2 regions of the Corynebacterium faecale genome follow, and region 1 is predicted to be linked to the other one. Evidence: riboswitches for the same ligand, from Rfam matches in the RefSeq annotation. Region 1 holds a riboswitch; the other holds the start of a gene.
The links. Region 1 has a riboswitch for thiamine pyrophosphate ahead of CFAEC_RS08705 (thiamine phosphate synthase). Riboswitches for the same ligand answer to the same signal wherever they lie in the genome.
Positions count from the first base shown of each region.

Region 2: it holds a riboswitch for thiamine pyrophosphate, as region 1 does, so the genes downstream of both, CFAEC_RS04825 (ECF transporter S component) here and CFAEC_RS08705 (thiamine phosphate synthase) in region 1, are expected to answer to the same signal.

Region 1 is NZ_CP047204.1:1,901,953-1,909,342, reverse strand. It holds gene CFAEC_RS08735 (hypothetical protein) at 1-338, shown strand, start outside; gene CFAEC_RS08730 (Tex family protein) at 400-2,736, shown strand; gene CFAEC_RS08725 (ThiF family adenylyltransferase) at 2,733-3,800, opposite strand; gene CFAEC_RS08720 (thiazole synthase) at 3,801-4,586, opposite strand; gene thiS (sulfur carrier protein ThiS) at 4,591-4,791, opposite strand; gene thiO (glycine oxidase ThiO) at 4,788-5,870, opposite strand; gene CFAEC_RS08705 (thiamine phosphate synthase) at 5,867-6,517, opposite strand; TPP riboswitch at 6,515-6,628, opposite strand; gene rplS (50S ribosomal protein L19) at 6,850-7,191, shown strand.
Region 2 is NZ_CP047204.1:1,025,817-1,033,206, reverse strand. It holds gene CFAEC_RS04830 (ABC transporter ATP-binding protein) at 1-1,196, opposite strand, end outside; gene CFAEC_RS04825 (ECF transporter S component) at 1,204-1,836, opposite strand; TPP riboswitch at 1,826-1,935, opposite strand; gene CFAEC_RS04820 (4-hydroxybenzoate 3-monooxygenase) at 2,230-3,420, shown strand; gene CFAEC_RS04815 (MFS transporter) at 3,515-4,795, shown strand; gene CFAEC_RS04810 (GntR family transcriptional regulator) at 5,156-5,905, shown strand; gene CFAEC_RS04805 (phosphotriesterase family protein) at 6,199-7,140, shown strand; gene CFAEC_RS04800 (phosphotriesterase family protein) at 7,156-7,390, shown strand, end outside.

The sequences.
Region 1 (7,390 bases):
GGGACAGTGAGGTCAACCCCACCCTGGGAACCGTGGTTGCTGATCAGCCACAACAAGGGACCTTAGCCGTGAACATGAACGCCCCAGAATCACCCTGGAGTGTGGGCCAGTCCCTGGAAGCCAGGGAGAGTCCCGACCTGCTCATCATTTCGTCCGTGAGAACCGATGGGTCGGTTAAGGGCAAGGATGAGGCCATCCCACAGGTATCGGCCACCATGACTGACATCATGGCGCTGGCACCCGGAGAGGTGCTGGTCAACGAGTGGGTGGGCGGGGATGAACTGATCCGCAATGTGGCCATTGCCGAAGCTGATCTATCCGCCCCCTGTGGGTTCTAACCACGCCAGGTGATCCACCCACCCGGGCGTGCACCCCGCACTCCACGCTAGAATCGCCAGAATGTCAGTGATCTCAATTCCCAGCGCAATCGCCCGCGAACTCGGTGTCAGGGAGGAGCAGGTGGTTGCGGCCATCAAGCTTCTCGACGAAGGGAACACCGTCCCCTTCATCTCCCGTTACCGCAAGGAAGTCACCGGCGGTCTGGATGACACCCAGCTGCGACAGCTGGAGGAGCGCCTGACCTATCTCCGTGAATTGGAAGACCGTAAGCAGGCAATTCTGACTGCAATCGAGGAGCAGGGCCAGCTCACCGAGGACCTGCGGGCACTGATCCTCGGGTGTGAGACCAAGGCCCGCCTGGAGGATCTCTACCTGCCGTTCAAGAAACGACGCAGGACCAAGGCGGATATCGCACGGGAGGCCGGTCTGGAAGAGTTGGTGGATAAGCTCATCCACGCCCCGGCAACCGATGCATCTGATGCGGCCAGTTCCTTCATCACCGAAGGTTTCGAGGACACCAAAAAGGTCCTGGAGGGGGCCCGAGCCATCCTCATTGACCGCTTCGCCCTGGACGCTGACCTCGTGGGTGGGGTGCGTGAACAGATGTACAAACGTGGCTCCATGACCGCTTCCGTGGTGGCAGGAAAAGAAACTGAAGGGTCCAAGTTCAAGGACTACTTCGAATTCAATGAATCCTTTGAGTCCCTGCCCTCACACCGCATCCTGGCGCTGCTCCGCGGTGAGAACGAGGGAGTGCTCCAACTGAACCTGGATGCAGGGGAGGACACCCTGTACGAGGGCATGATTACGGACCGTTTTGATCTGGACACCTCCCGCTCCAGCTGGCTGGCTGAAGCAGTGCGCTGGGGTTGGCGCACCAAGCTCTACGTGTCCTCCAGCCTGGATGTACGCATGCGCCTGAAGGAAAAAGCCGAGGCCGGGGCACTGGATATCTTCGCCACCAACCTCCGTGATGTGCTGTTGGCGGCCCCCGCAGGTCAGCGCGCCACCATCGGTCTGGACCCGGGTTTCCGCAATGGTGTGAAGGTGGCTGTGGTGGACTCCACCGGTAAGGCACTGGATACCACGATCGTCTACCCGCATCAGCCACAGAACCGGTGGACCGATGCGGTGCAGGAACTGGCGGGCCTCTGCGCCACCCACGGAGTGGAGTTGATGGCGGTGGGCAATGGCACCGCCTCCCGTGAGACCGAGAAGCTCGCTAGTGAGGTTGCTGACCTGATCAAACAGGCCGGCGGTACCCGCCCCACCCCGGTGGTGGTCTCTGAGTCGGGTGCCTCGGTGTATTCCGCCTCCGGGATTGCAGCCGATGAGTTCCCCGACATGGATGTGTCCCTGCGCGGTGCAGTCTCGATTGCCCGGCGCCTGCAGGATCCTCTGGCTGAGCTGGTCAAGATCGAACCCAAAGCCATCGGCGTGGGGCAGTACCAGCATGATGTGAACCAACATGCTTTGGCCAAAACCCTCGACGCCGTGGTCGAGGATGCCGTGAACGCAGTCGGCGTCAACCTCAACACCGCCTCCGCACCACTGCTCACCCGGGTGGCCGGTGTCAGTTCCACCCTGGCGAATAACATCGTGGCCTACCGCGATGACAACGGGGGTTTCACCTCCCGCAAGGAATTGAACAAGGTGCCGCGCCTGGGACCGAAGGCCTTTGAACAGTGCGCCGGCTTCCTGCGTATCAATGGGAGTAAAGACCCACTGGACGCCTCCGCGGTGCACCCCGAGGCCTACCCGGTGGTGCGTCGCATCGTAGAGGCCACCGGAGTGGGGATGGACAACCTCATCGGCAATTCAGCCCTGCTGGCCACACTGCGCCCAGCTGATTTCGCCGATGAGAAATTCGGCATCCCGACCGTGACCGATATCATCGCGGAGCTGGATAAACCAGGCCGTGACCCGCGCCCGGAGTTCAAGACCGCCACCTTCAAGGAAGGCGTGGAGAAACTCTCCGACTTAAACCCCGGCATGATCCTCGAGGGAACCGTGACCAACGTGGCAGCCTTCGGGGCCTTCGTGGACGTGGGAGTCCACCAGGACGGACTTGTCCATGTCTCCGCGATGAGTGACAAGTTCATCTCCGACCCGCATGAAGTGGTCCGCTCGGGCCAGGTGGTGAAGGTCAAGGTCATGGACGTGGATGTGGACCGCAAACGCATCGGTCTGTCACTGCGCCTGACCGATGAACCCGGCGCGCCCGCACCGAAGCGCAAGAACCAGAATTCAGGCCAGCGCCGTGACAAACAGACTGACAACCGTTCCGCCGGCAGGGCGGGGGACCGTGGCGGGCAGGGGCAGCGTCGACAAGCACAGCCAACGCCTGCGGGTGGCGCGATGGCCGACGCACTCAAACGCGCCGGGCTTGGGCGTTAAACCAACCCGTTGATGCCACCGGGCAGGTTGAGCAGCTCATGATCCAGGTCCGAGTACTGGTCACAGAAGGTTGCGCTGCGCACACCGGAGGCGCAGTGCACCACAACGCGCCGGGCATCCCCGAGTGCCTGCTCAACCGTTTCCCGGCCAGAGATCGCCGAGAGCGGCAACCGCACCGGTGTCAGCTCAGCCAGTGAATCATTGAGCAGATACTCATGGGGCTCACGGATATCCAGCAGGACTGCCGCGCCGGAGCGGACCTCATCCAGCAGCTCTGTTGGAGTCGGCCCGAGGGCACACACCGCATCGGCATAGGTCGCCTGTAGTTCCGTCACCCGGGGGCGCGCCGGGTCAGCGGTCACGGTGAAGCTGCGGGTGGTGGCGGTCAGGGCATCGTAGCTGAGCATCCGTCCCGGTTGGGTGGGTAAACCAGCGAGGAACTTGATGGTCTCGGTGGCCATGAGCGCGCCGATGATGGCGGTGGTGGCACCGAGCACCCCGGCGGTGGCGCAGTCGGGGATGGAATCACCGGTGGGTTGGGCGGGGAAGAGATCACGCAGCCCCACACCATCGGTGAAGAGACAGATATCACCGCGGAAGCGCAGCACCGTGCCCCAGACCAGGGGAGTGCCGGTGATCTCTGCGGCATCCGCCACGAGGTATTTGGTGGTGAAGGAATCAGAGCCATCGAGGACCAGATCAACCTCACCGAGCAGCTCCACCGCGTTTTCCACGGTCAGCCGCTTCTGCAATGGGGTGACCGTGATGTCGGGTTGAAGTTCGTGCAGACGCTGCGCCACCACCTCCACCTTGGGCCGGCCCACATCGGAGGCACCGAAGAGGATCTGGCGGTGGATGTTGGTGATGTCCACGGTGTCATCATCAATGACGGTGATGTGCCCGACCCCGGCAGATGCCAGTGATTGCATGGCGGGACAACCCAGGCCACCGCCGCCGATGACCAGCACGTGGGCATTGTGCAGGCGTTCTTGCTGCCAGGTTCCCCAACCAGGCAGGGCGAGTTGGCGGGCGGTGCGGCGCAGTTCGGTATCCGGAAGTGTCATCTACAGCACCTGATCCGACCAGGACACCAGTCCATCAAAACTAGAGGAGGCCACGGCATGGTCGCGTTTGGGGATGCGCCCGGCTGTGCGGGCGAGGTGTCCGGCATCCACGGCTAACCGCATCGCGCGGGCCATGGTCACCGGGTCCTGACAACGGTTGACCGCAGACGCCAGCAACACGCCATCGCATCCGAGCTCCATCGCGAGTGCCGCATCGGAGGCGGTACCCACGCCGGCATCCAGGAGCACCGGCACGGTCGCGCGCGAACAGATCAATTCAATATTGTGCGGGTTGAGGATGCCCAGGCCGGTGCCGATGGGGGAGCCCAGGGGCATGACCGCGGCACATCCGACATCCTCCAGGCGCTTGGCCACCACGGGATCATCGGAGGTATAGGCCAGGACAATAAACCCTTCGGCGACCAGTAGTTCGCAGGCGTCGATGAGTTCAACCACATCGGGGAGCAGGGTGTGCTCATCGGCGATGACCTCAACCTTGACCCAGTTGGTGCCCAATGCTTCACGGGCAAGTTTCGCGGTGATGACAGCATCGCGGGCGGTGCGGCACCCGGCGGTGTTGGGTAGCGGTGCGATGTTGAGACGCCGCAGCATCTCGAAGACGGATTCACCACCATCCCCGGCGGTGGCGGCGTGACGGCGCATGGCCACCGTGGTCAGTTCCGTCCCGGAGGCAACAAGGGAATCTTCCAGCATGGCCATCGAAGTGGCACCACCGGTGCCCATGATCAGGCGGGAGTCAAAGGTGCGGTCGGCGATGGTGAGCATCTGTTCAGCCTCCCTGGACGGCGGTGAGAATATCGATGGTGAGGCCGCTTTCGAGGTCGCGGTTCCACTGGGAACGGGGCACCACGTCACCGTCGACGGCCACGGCCACGCCGGCCTCGGGAAGCCTGCCGAGGGTCTCCTCGACCAGGCCCTCCAGCGTGGTGGCATCGGTGGTCACGGACTGGTTGTTCACGGTCAGGTTCATGATGAAACTCCTTGCTTTGAAACAGGTTTATGGTGTCGGTGCGGGTGGCAGGCGCGCAGGTCAATGCCTGGATCGCGGCCCTCCACCAGCGCCAGGGTGGCATCTGCGGCCAGCGCCGTCAGTAGGATCCCGTGGCGGAAATAGCCGGTGGAGATGATCAGCTGCTCATCCACCCTTCCCAAGTAGGGGAGATCATCCGGGGTGCCCGGGCGGGCCCCGGTGGTGGCCTCTAGGAAATCGCACTCCTCAATGCCGGGCACCAGGCGGATGGCATCACGCAGCAGATCATGCACGGCGCTGGCACGCGGGATGGGACGGTTATCCTCCCGCGAGGTGGCACCGATGGCGAGTGTGTTATCAGTGCGTGGGATGAGATAGACAGGCCGATCCTCCACGAAGCCGCGCACCACGCGGGTGAGCAGGGGCTGCAGATGATCAGGAACACCCAGGCGCAGGATATCGCCGTAAACCGGGCGCAAGTGGAGTCCGGGATACAGCTCGCCGGCACCCAGACCATTGGCCAGTACCACCTGTTCATCATCGGGCAGCGCGGTGGCGCGTTCCCGCACTACGGTGACGCCGAGGTTGTGCAGCGCATCCAGCAGTGCTGTGGCGAACATCCGCGGATTAACCTGGTGATCTCCCGGGATCAGCACGGCTCCAGCCAACTGGGGACTCAGCGCCGGTTCCAGTGCGCGTGCCTGACGCACCGGCAGGCGCTCAACCGCCATACCGTGGGTGGCCTGGTAGTCCGCCAACTCCGATAGATGCGCTGAATCCGCCCGGTCCGCGGCCACCACCATGGTGCCCTCCCTCCGGTACCCGGTGGGCAGGTCCGTGTGCTTTGCGACGACCTCCAGCAGCCCCGGATACAACTCCGCCGAGCGCACCATCAGCGGAAACAGATCCTCCTGCCGGTAGACCACCTCAGCCACAGGTGCGAGCATGCCACCGGCGTGATGGGTGGCCCCGGATGCGGGGGAGGGATCCATCAAGGTGACGGTGTGCCCGGCATCCGCCAGACGCAGGGCTGACGCCAGACCAATGAGCCCTCCGCCGATAACAGTGACGCTGCTCATCGGCTTCCCGCCTCGAATCCGGTGAGTAGGCGCCTAGCATAGGCAGTGGGATCATCAGCATCCATGAGTCCACGGACAACGGCCAGACCGGCGACTCCGGTGGCAGCGAGGGACTGGGCATCATCGGCGGTGACATCGCCGATGGCCACCACCGGTACCCGTGACAGCCTCACCAGTTCGCGGTAACCCTCGATGCCAAGGGGCGTGCGGCCGGAATCCTTGGTGGGGGTGGGGCGGAAAGGTCCGGCACCGATGTAGTCGATCGCATCGGCGAACTCATTGGCCTGCTCCACCAGCTCGCGGGTGCCGGTGGTGAGGCCGATGAGGGCATCCTCGCCGAGCAGCGCACGGATATCGCGGACATGCAGGTCATCCTGCCCGACGTGCACCCCGTGGACCGGGAGTCCGCGGCGGCGCAGGGCCAGGGCGATGTCCACGCGGTCGTCGACAAGCACATGGGCGGTATCGCCCACCGCACGGGCGACGGCTTCGGTCAGCGCATGGAGATCGCGCGCGGAGATGGGTTTGCTGCGCACCTGCACCATCCGGGCTCCACCGGCAACAGCCTTGCGGGCCACGTCCACGACATGCTCCGTGGATCCGTGGCCGGTGATGAGATAACACTGCAGATCAGGGATGGGTCGCATGGGACCAGCCTCTCTTCCTTCGCTGGTGCTAACCAGACAGGTTCATACGGTTCTCGCGCGGAACTGCAGCGCGATCTCAGCCTGATACCTCAGGCACCCGTGGGGGTTTGGCCCTTCAGTGTAGATGATCCGATGGTGGCGGAGGGGATTTGGCATTGCCCTGAGAACATGAAAGAATATCCAGGTTGACTGTGCATATCGCTCTGCCTCATTTGAGGTTGCGGTACGTGGCAGCGGCGCAAAACTGAAACGGATACGAACCGGCCGAGCGCCCCACATCAGGGGAAGTGCCGCCAGGCTCCTCTTTCCCTTGACTGTCAAAGGACATTTTCATGAACATTCTGGATAAGGTCGACTCCGCATACCTGCGCGACGACGTTCCTGCTTTCCGCCCCGGTGACACCCTCGACGTTCACGTCAAGGTCATCGAAGGCACCACCACCCGTACCCAGCTCTTCAAGGGTGTTGTCATCCGCCGTCAGGGCAGTGGTATCCGTGAGACCTTCACCGTGCGTAAGGTTTCCTTCGGTATCGGTGTCGAGCGTACCTTCCCGGTTCACTCCCCGAACCTGGAGTCCATCGAGGTCATCCGTCGTGGCGATGTTCGTCGCGCCAAGCTGTACTACCTGCGCGAACTGCGCGGTAAGGCTGCCCGCATCAAGGAGAAGCGCTAATCAATAGCGTGAGGTCACTGAATTAAACCCCATTGACCAGCCCCCGGTTCATCACCCAGCGTGAGAACCGGGGGTTTTTTCCTGCTCCATCCCGCCAAATAGGAATATGCCTAAGAATGCCCCCTCGTCTGAACACATCAGGTGGGGGGATCAGCGCGGCGAACTGGTCCCAGAGGGAGGGGCGATGATGGATGATGGA
Region 2 (7,390 bases), 880 kb from region 1:
GGGGCCGCCACCAGTGCGGTAGCCACCGACAGCCGGCGCTTCTCCCCACCGGAGAGCGTGAAAGGGTTGGCATGCTCCAGATGGCGAAGGCGCAACCGGTCAAGCAGTTCCTCAATGCGGCTGGCGCTCACCGGATCCACGGTGCCCTTGCGTTTACCGGACATGATCTTCGGTCCGACCTCGATCTCATCCCGGACGGTGCGGGCCACGAACTGATGCTCCGGATCCTGGAAGACGGTGCCGATGCGCCGGGCGAGATCCGCGGAACGCCACTGGTGCGGTTGCCTGGACACCCCCTGACGGAGACTGTCCGAGAGGTGCAACTGCCCATCCTTCGGTGGAATGAGACCTCCGATGGTCAGGGCCAGGGTGGTCTTGCCCGAGCCGTTGGCACCGGTGATCACCGTGGAGGCTGCTTCGGGGATTTCAAAGGAACGCGCCGGGCCCCAGCGGGTGAGCAGGTTCTCAGCTGACATCACGGAGGCGGCGGCAGGGTCCCTGCGGGATGGTAGATCTGCAACCCGTGTGAGTTCCCCCGCCGTGATCTCCTGAACGCCCTGATTGTCGAGCCGGAGGATGCGGTCGACGGTTCCGGACCAGAGCTGGTGGCGGTGCTCCACCACGATGAGAGTGGCACCGGTTTCAGCGACCACGCGGTCGACGGCCTCGACCACCTCCCGCTGACCCAGCGGATCCAGGTTGGCGGTGGGTTCATCAAGCAGGATGAGGTTGGCCCCCATGGCGATGACTCCGGCAAGCGCGAGGCGCTGCTTCTGTCCGCCGGAGAGGTGCCGGGTGGGATGATCCAGTGGCAGGGTCAGACCCACCATGTCCAGGGCCCGTTCCACCCGCGGCCAGATCTGTTCCCGCGGAACCTTGAGGTTCTCGCAGCCGAAGGCGACATCGTCGCCGATGCGGGAGGCTATGACCTGGGAGTCCGGATCCTGCAGCACCAGGCCGACGGCGGCGGCGTCGATAAGCAGGGAACCGTAGGTCTCGCCCTCGGTGTCATCACCGAGCACGCCGGCCAGGGCTGCGAGCAGGGTGGATTTACCTGAACCGGAATCGCCGGTGAGCAGAATCCGCTCCCCCGGTTCGATGGTCATGTTGATGCCCTGGAAAGCGGGTTTCTTCCGGGATGCGTGGCGGTAACCGAAGTCCCTGACCGTCACGCGGGTACCGATGGTGGTGGTCACGATGGGTTTAAACCTCCCTGCGCAGCTCGCGGCCGGCGGCGAAACGATCCAGTGCGCCGGTGCGGGCGAGCGCACGCACCAGGAGGAAACCCACGAGACCGGCGAGCAGCGCGCCGGAGATCATCAGGCAGGAGAAGTAGATGATGTTGAAGGCCAGGGACATGGCGAAGTAGGCGCTGAGGACGGCCTCCAGGAGATAGGCGCCGACGCCGGCCCCCATGCCCGCGAGGATCGCCACCGGGAGGGTGAAACGGCGGTAGAGGAACAGTGCGAAGATCAGTTCCGCCCCGAGCCCCTGGGCAATGCCGGAGTATAAGGTCTCAATGCCCCACTGTGAGGCCAGCGCCGCGGAGACGGACGCTGCGATGACCTCGACGAACAGTGCTGCTCCCGGCTTGCGGATGACCAGACCACCGAGGACACCGCCCAGTAACCAGACGCCGGCTGCCAGCCCGCCAAGTCCGGGGGTCAGGGCATCGAAGGCGGTGAACCATGCGTAGCCCACCGAGTTCCACACCACGAAGATCAGTCCGCAGGCCACGCCGAGGACTGCTGCGATGACGATGTCAATGACACGCCAGGTGTGTCTGGTGTTCTTCTTCTGTGCCTCCCTGGTTGAAGGCAGACGTGTATCAGTCATGTTTCCTCCCTATCGCCGGCATTACCCGGATCAGGTTCAACGGTTGTGGCTGCGCCACCTCTCAGCCCGGATTTTCACCGGACACCCGTGCAATTCGATGTATGTACTCAGGTACACCACGTACCGAGGAATTCATGCTAGCGCACCGATGGGTGGGGTTGTCCAATGTCGGTTTGTGGTAGTCAGAGCACAGTGACCGGAACCATCCCCCAAATCCCTTAACCACACCCCTGGGTACACCCTTGCCTGGATGCCGTGGCGTGAGATAACGCAGGATGTGGCGCGTGCCATAGACTATGACAGTTGTTCGCCAGATGAACGCCTTGCTTCACTGCGCCCACCACTCGTATGTTGAGGCGCAGATCACTTAATGCCTTAAAGAATGGAGCCTCCATGAATCACGTCCCAGTAGCCATCATCGGTGCTGGACCGGCCGGTCTCACCCTCGCCCATCTGCTGCACCTGCAGGGTATTGAATCGGTGGTGTTTGAAAGCCGCACCCGCCAGGCTGTGGAGGAGACGGTGCGGGCAGGAATTCTGGAGCAGGGCACCTTGAATCTCATGCGGGAAACCGGCGTGGGCGAACGCATGGAACGCGAAGCTGACCATGACGAGGCCATCGACATCGCCATCAACGGTGAGAACATCCGCATCCCCCTGACGGAACTGACCGGCCACAAGGTGGCCATCTACCCGCAGCATGAGTACCTCAAGGACTTCATTGCCAAGCGCATCTCCGACGGAGGGGAACTGCTCTTTGAAACCACCGTGGATTCCGTGGAGAACTACCAGGGCGATGGCCCGGCGACCATCACCTACACCGATGCAGACGGCACCACCCACCAGCTGAGCGCTGATTATGTGGTCGCCGCCGATGGTTCCAGTTCCCCCTCCCGCTCACTGGTCACCGCTGATGGTGGCATCCGCGCCCGCCATGAATACCCGTATGCATGGTTCGGCATCCTCGTGGAGGCTCCGAAGACCCAGAAGGAACTCATCTACGCCACCCACCCCGAGGGTTTCGCGCTGATCTCCACCCGCACCGACACTGTGCAGCGTTACTACCTGCAGTGCGATCCGGAAGACACTCCCGACATGTGGCCGGATGACCGCATCTGGGAGCAGCTGCACCTGCGCGCTGACTCCCCCGGCATCACCGTCTCAGAGGGAAAGATCTTTGACAAGGCCGTGCTGCGTTTCCGCTCCGCGGTGACCGAACCCATGCAGAAGGGTCGACTGTTCCTGGCCGGCGATGCCGCGCACACCGTCCCGCCCACCGGGGCCAAGGGGCTCAACCTGGCGGTGGCCGATGTGTCCGTGCTCGCACCGGGCCTGACCCGTGCCATCAAGCGTAATGACACCGGTCTGCTCGATGACTACAGCAAGCTCGCTGTCCCGCGCATCTGGAAGGCGCAGCACTTCTCCTTCTGGATGAGCTCGATGCTCCACGCGGTTCCCGGCGAGGACCACTTCGCCACCCAGCGCCGCTTCGCCGAGCTCCGTTCCGTTCTGGACTCCGAAGCTGGCCAGCGTTACCTGGCTGAACAGTATGTCGGGCGCGATCTGCCCCGATTCGACTACTGATAACTAACCACCCACTCACAGGAATCCGGAGCCACCTTCCGTGATAAGCACCTCCCCCGTAACCACCACACCCCGTTCCACAAGGAATGTCAGTGTGGTACTCGGATTACTCTGGTTCGCCATCGTCCTTGATGGTTTTGACCTTGTTGTCCTCGGCGCCACGATCCCGGCCATGCTCCAGGACCCCTCCTGGGATCTTGATGCCGCCCGCGCCACCCAGATCTCCACCCTCGGACTGGTGGGCATGATGATCGGCGCGCTCACCATCGGCTTCCTCACAGACAAGCTGGGGCGTCGACGCGTGATGATCTTCTCCGTGGCGGTCTTCTCCATCTTCACCCTGCTGCTGGCCTTCACCTCTGACATCACCCTGTTCACCTTGTGGCGTTTCATCGCCGGTGTGGGTCTGGGTGGAGCCCTGCCCACGGCGATCGCCATGGTTACTGAGTTCCGCCCCGGCACCAAGGCTGGATCCGCCTCCACGACCTTGATGACCGGTTACCACGTGGGCGCCGTGGCCACCGCCTTCCTGGGCATCCTGCTCATCGAACCCCTGGGCTGGCACTCCATGTTCATCACCGGTGCAGTTCCCGGTCTGATCCTGCTGCCGTTGCTCTACTTCTTCCTCCCGGAATCACCCCAGTACCTGATGGCCAGAGGAGAAGTGGAGAAGGCATCGGAGATCGCCACCGCGTATGGCCTGACACTGGATGATGATCTTGACCGTGAACACGAACAGGAGATCAGCGAATCCGCCTCCCTGTCCGCACTGTTCAAGCCGAGTTTCCGCCGGAACACCCTGGCCATCTGGGGCACCTCCTTCATGGGCCTGCTCCTGGTTTACGGACTCAACACCTGGCTCCCTCAGATCATGCGCCAGGCTGATTACGACATGGGTAATTCCCTCGGCTTCCTGATGGTGCTCAACATCGGCGCCGTGGTCGGCCTGCTCATCGCGGGCAGGGTCGCAGACGCCCACACCCCACGCAAGACCGCCCTGCTCTGGTTTGTCATCTCCGCGGTATTCCTGGCGCTGCTGGCTGTCCGCATGCCCCTGCTGGGCCTGTACGTGGTGGTCTTCATGACCGGCGTGTTCGTCTTCAGTTCCCAGGTGCTCATCTACGCCTTCACCGGGGAGAACCACCCCTCCCAGATCCGCGCCACCGCGATGGGCTTCTCCGCAGGTATCGGTCGTCTGGGTGCCATCTCCGGCCCGCTGCTCGGCGGCATCCTGGTCGGCATGGGCATCGCCTACCCCTGGGGCTTCTTCGCCTTCGCCGCGGTGGGCCTGCTGGGAGCACTGATCTTCTCCACGTCCACCACCCTGCGCAAGCGCGGAACCTCGAACACGGTGGTGCACACACCGGTGTCCTGACAGACAAGTAGAACGCCCCCCTGCCGAACACCCGTTTCTGCGGCCGGGGTGAAGCTCCGCATCACGCCGAATCTGTCGAAGACCTGACCATAGGCCCCACCCCTTGGTGCCTCCCCAAATTTCATGGTCCCTTCCCCGCCGAAGACCTCCTGACAGTGTTTGAGCACTTCAGAGGTGCATCCGTGGAATGTCACATAGGCGGAAATAGTTGCTGCCATGAACTTTCCCGAACCCGGAAGGGGAAGAAAATTTATGAGTGCCATCATCGCGAGTATGACCCACGTCATAATAAGAAATTGACTACAGTGGTACCGCCATGCAGGATTGGCATAACAAACGACAACCGCGGGAGGCCGCCACATGACTACAGCCCAGAGTGAGCTGGACCCCACCACCGGGGTTCCCCTCTACCGGCAGATCAAGGAGATTCTGCGTGCAGAGATCTCCGGCGGCGTGGTGGATGCCAGCACTCCCATGACCGAGGCGCAGCTATTGGACCGTTTCGGGGTCAGTCGCGCACCCATCCGACAGGCACTACGTGAGTTGGCGGATGAGGGATACGTCTACCGCAAACAGGGCAAGGGCACGTTCCCGGTGCCGGGTCGCCGGATCGACCGAGCCGCTAACGTCCGGCCCGGTGCCCTCTATCAGCACCTCACGGAGCAGGGACTGAAAACCTCCACGGCCGTGTCCGCGATCAGCCGGGTGATCCCACCGGAACCCGTCCAGGTGCGGCTCAGTCTTGACGGCGATGAACAACTCCTGCACTTCGTCCGTCTCATCTGGGTGGAGGACACCCCCGTGGCACATTCACGGATCTTCCTGCGGGTGCCGGCGGAGTTTAATCCCAGCCGGGAGGATCTGGAGGCCGGTTCGTCCGCGTTTGAACTCCTCGAGCGGCAATTCGGAATCACGCTCACCCAGTCCGACAACGAAGCCTGGGCCACCGCAGCCACCGAAGAGACCGCTGATCACCTCGGGGTGGCGGTGGGTAGCCCACTGCTGGCAATCGAGACGATTTTCATCACCACGGGTGGTGCTCCAGCGGGTTACCGTCTGGCCATGCACCGCTCCGATGAGTTCAAATACCACTTCATCACCGCGAGTTAACCGCGGGGTAGTCACGCCACTCCCCCCAGAACCCTGCCCAGGATCTCCCCCTGAGCAGGGTTTTTGTTATCCGAGTGAGGTGGGACACCAAATCGGTTGACTTTGGTATAACAACATGCAAAAGTAGGGGAAACGAGTTAGAGAGGTCACATTCCTTAAGACAGTGTGCTGCGGCCCCTACGGCAGAGGTAGCGCTTCCTGGCCCACTGTTTCTTCAACGTCAACTGCCACACAATGACAGGCTCTCCGGGCAAGTCCCCATCCAGCCCGATCCAATGAAGAAAGGTAGTGCCATGCCTGACAACACTCTTGTGGTCAACACAGTCCTCGGACCTGTTCCGGCAGATCAGCTCGGCTACACAGAGGTGCACGCATCGTTGCTGTCTGTGGTTCCCGGCGCGGAATACGCACCCGATATCACCATCAACCGCGCAGAGGTGTTCGAGATCCTCCGCGACAAACTCACCGCCTTCCACAACGCCGGCGGACGGACCATCGTGGATGCCTCCGGCATGTTCCATGGCCGCAACCTGACCATCGCACTCCCCATTCTGGAGAATCTGGCCACCGCCACCGGAGTCAACATCATCGCCTCCACCGGCATGGGCCCAGAGGACATGCTGGGCGGTTATTTCCTCACCCCGCAGACCAATCCCCCCACCCCGTGGCCAGCAGAGAAGTTCGCTGATCTGTTCACCAAGGAGATCACCGAAGGCATGGTGGTCCCCCGCGTGGAGCGTCGCGCCCCGGCTGGCCTGATCGTCACCCTCTCCACAGAGGCAGGCATGACCGCCACGGACGAAAGTCTCCTGCGCGGTGCAGTCCGTACCTCCCTGGCCACCGGTGTCGCCGTGTCCCACACCTTCGGTGCTGATCCACTGGCAGAGATCGATATCGCCCTCGACGAGGGCATCGCGCCGGAACGACTGGTGCTCCGGGGAATCGGGCGTCGAGAAGCGCCTGTCTCTGACATCGCCGCACGCGGCGTCTGGCTGGGCATCGACGGCGCCGGGCAGCCGGCGCTGGTCAAAGAGCTTATCGACGCAGGACACGTGCACCGCATCATCTTAAGCTCCGGAGCCGTCGGCGTGGCCAAGGGCCATGACGCACCGGAAGCCGAGTTCACCACCGTGCTCACCGATATCGTCCCCGAGCTGCTGGCAGCAGGTATCTCACAGGCTGACATCACCCAGATCACTGACACCAACCCCCGCGAACTGCTCGCGGTCCGATAAGGAAAGAGGATCAACATGTCCAAGGTAAATACAGTCCTCGGCCCCATCGCGCCGGAAGAACTGGGATTCGTGGCCATCCACGAGCACATCGGTTACGGCATGCCCGGTTCCGAGCTCGACACCAAGTGGTGGAAGTCCGCGGAGCAGCGCTACGAGGAGACCGTTCCCAAGCTGCGCAAGTTCCACGAATATGGCGGACGCACCTTCGTGGATGCCACCGGCATCTGCAACGGCCGCGACCTCCCCTACT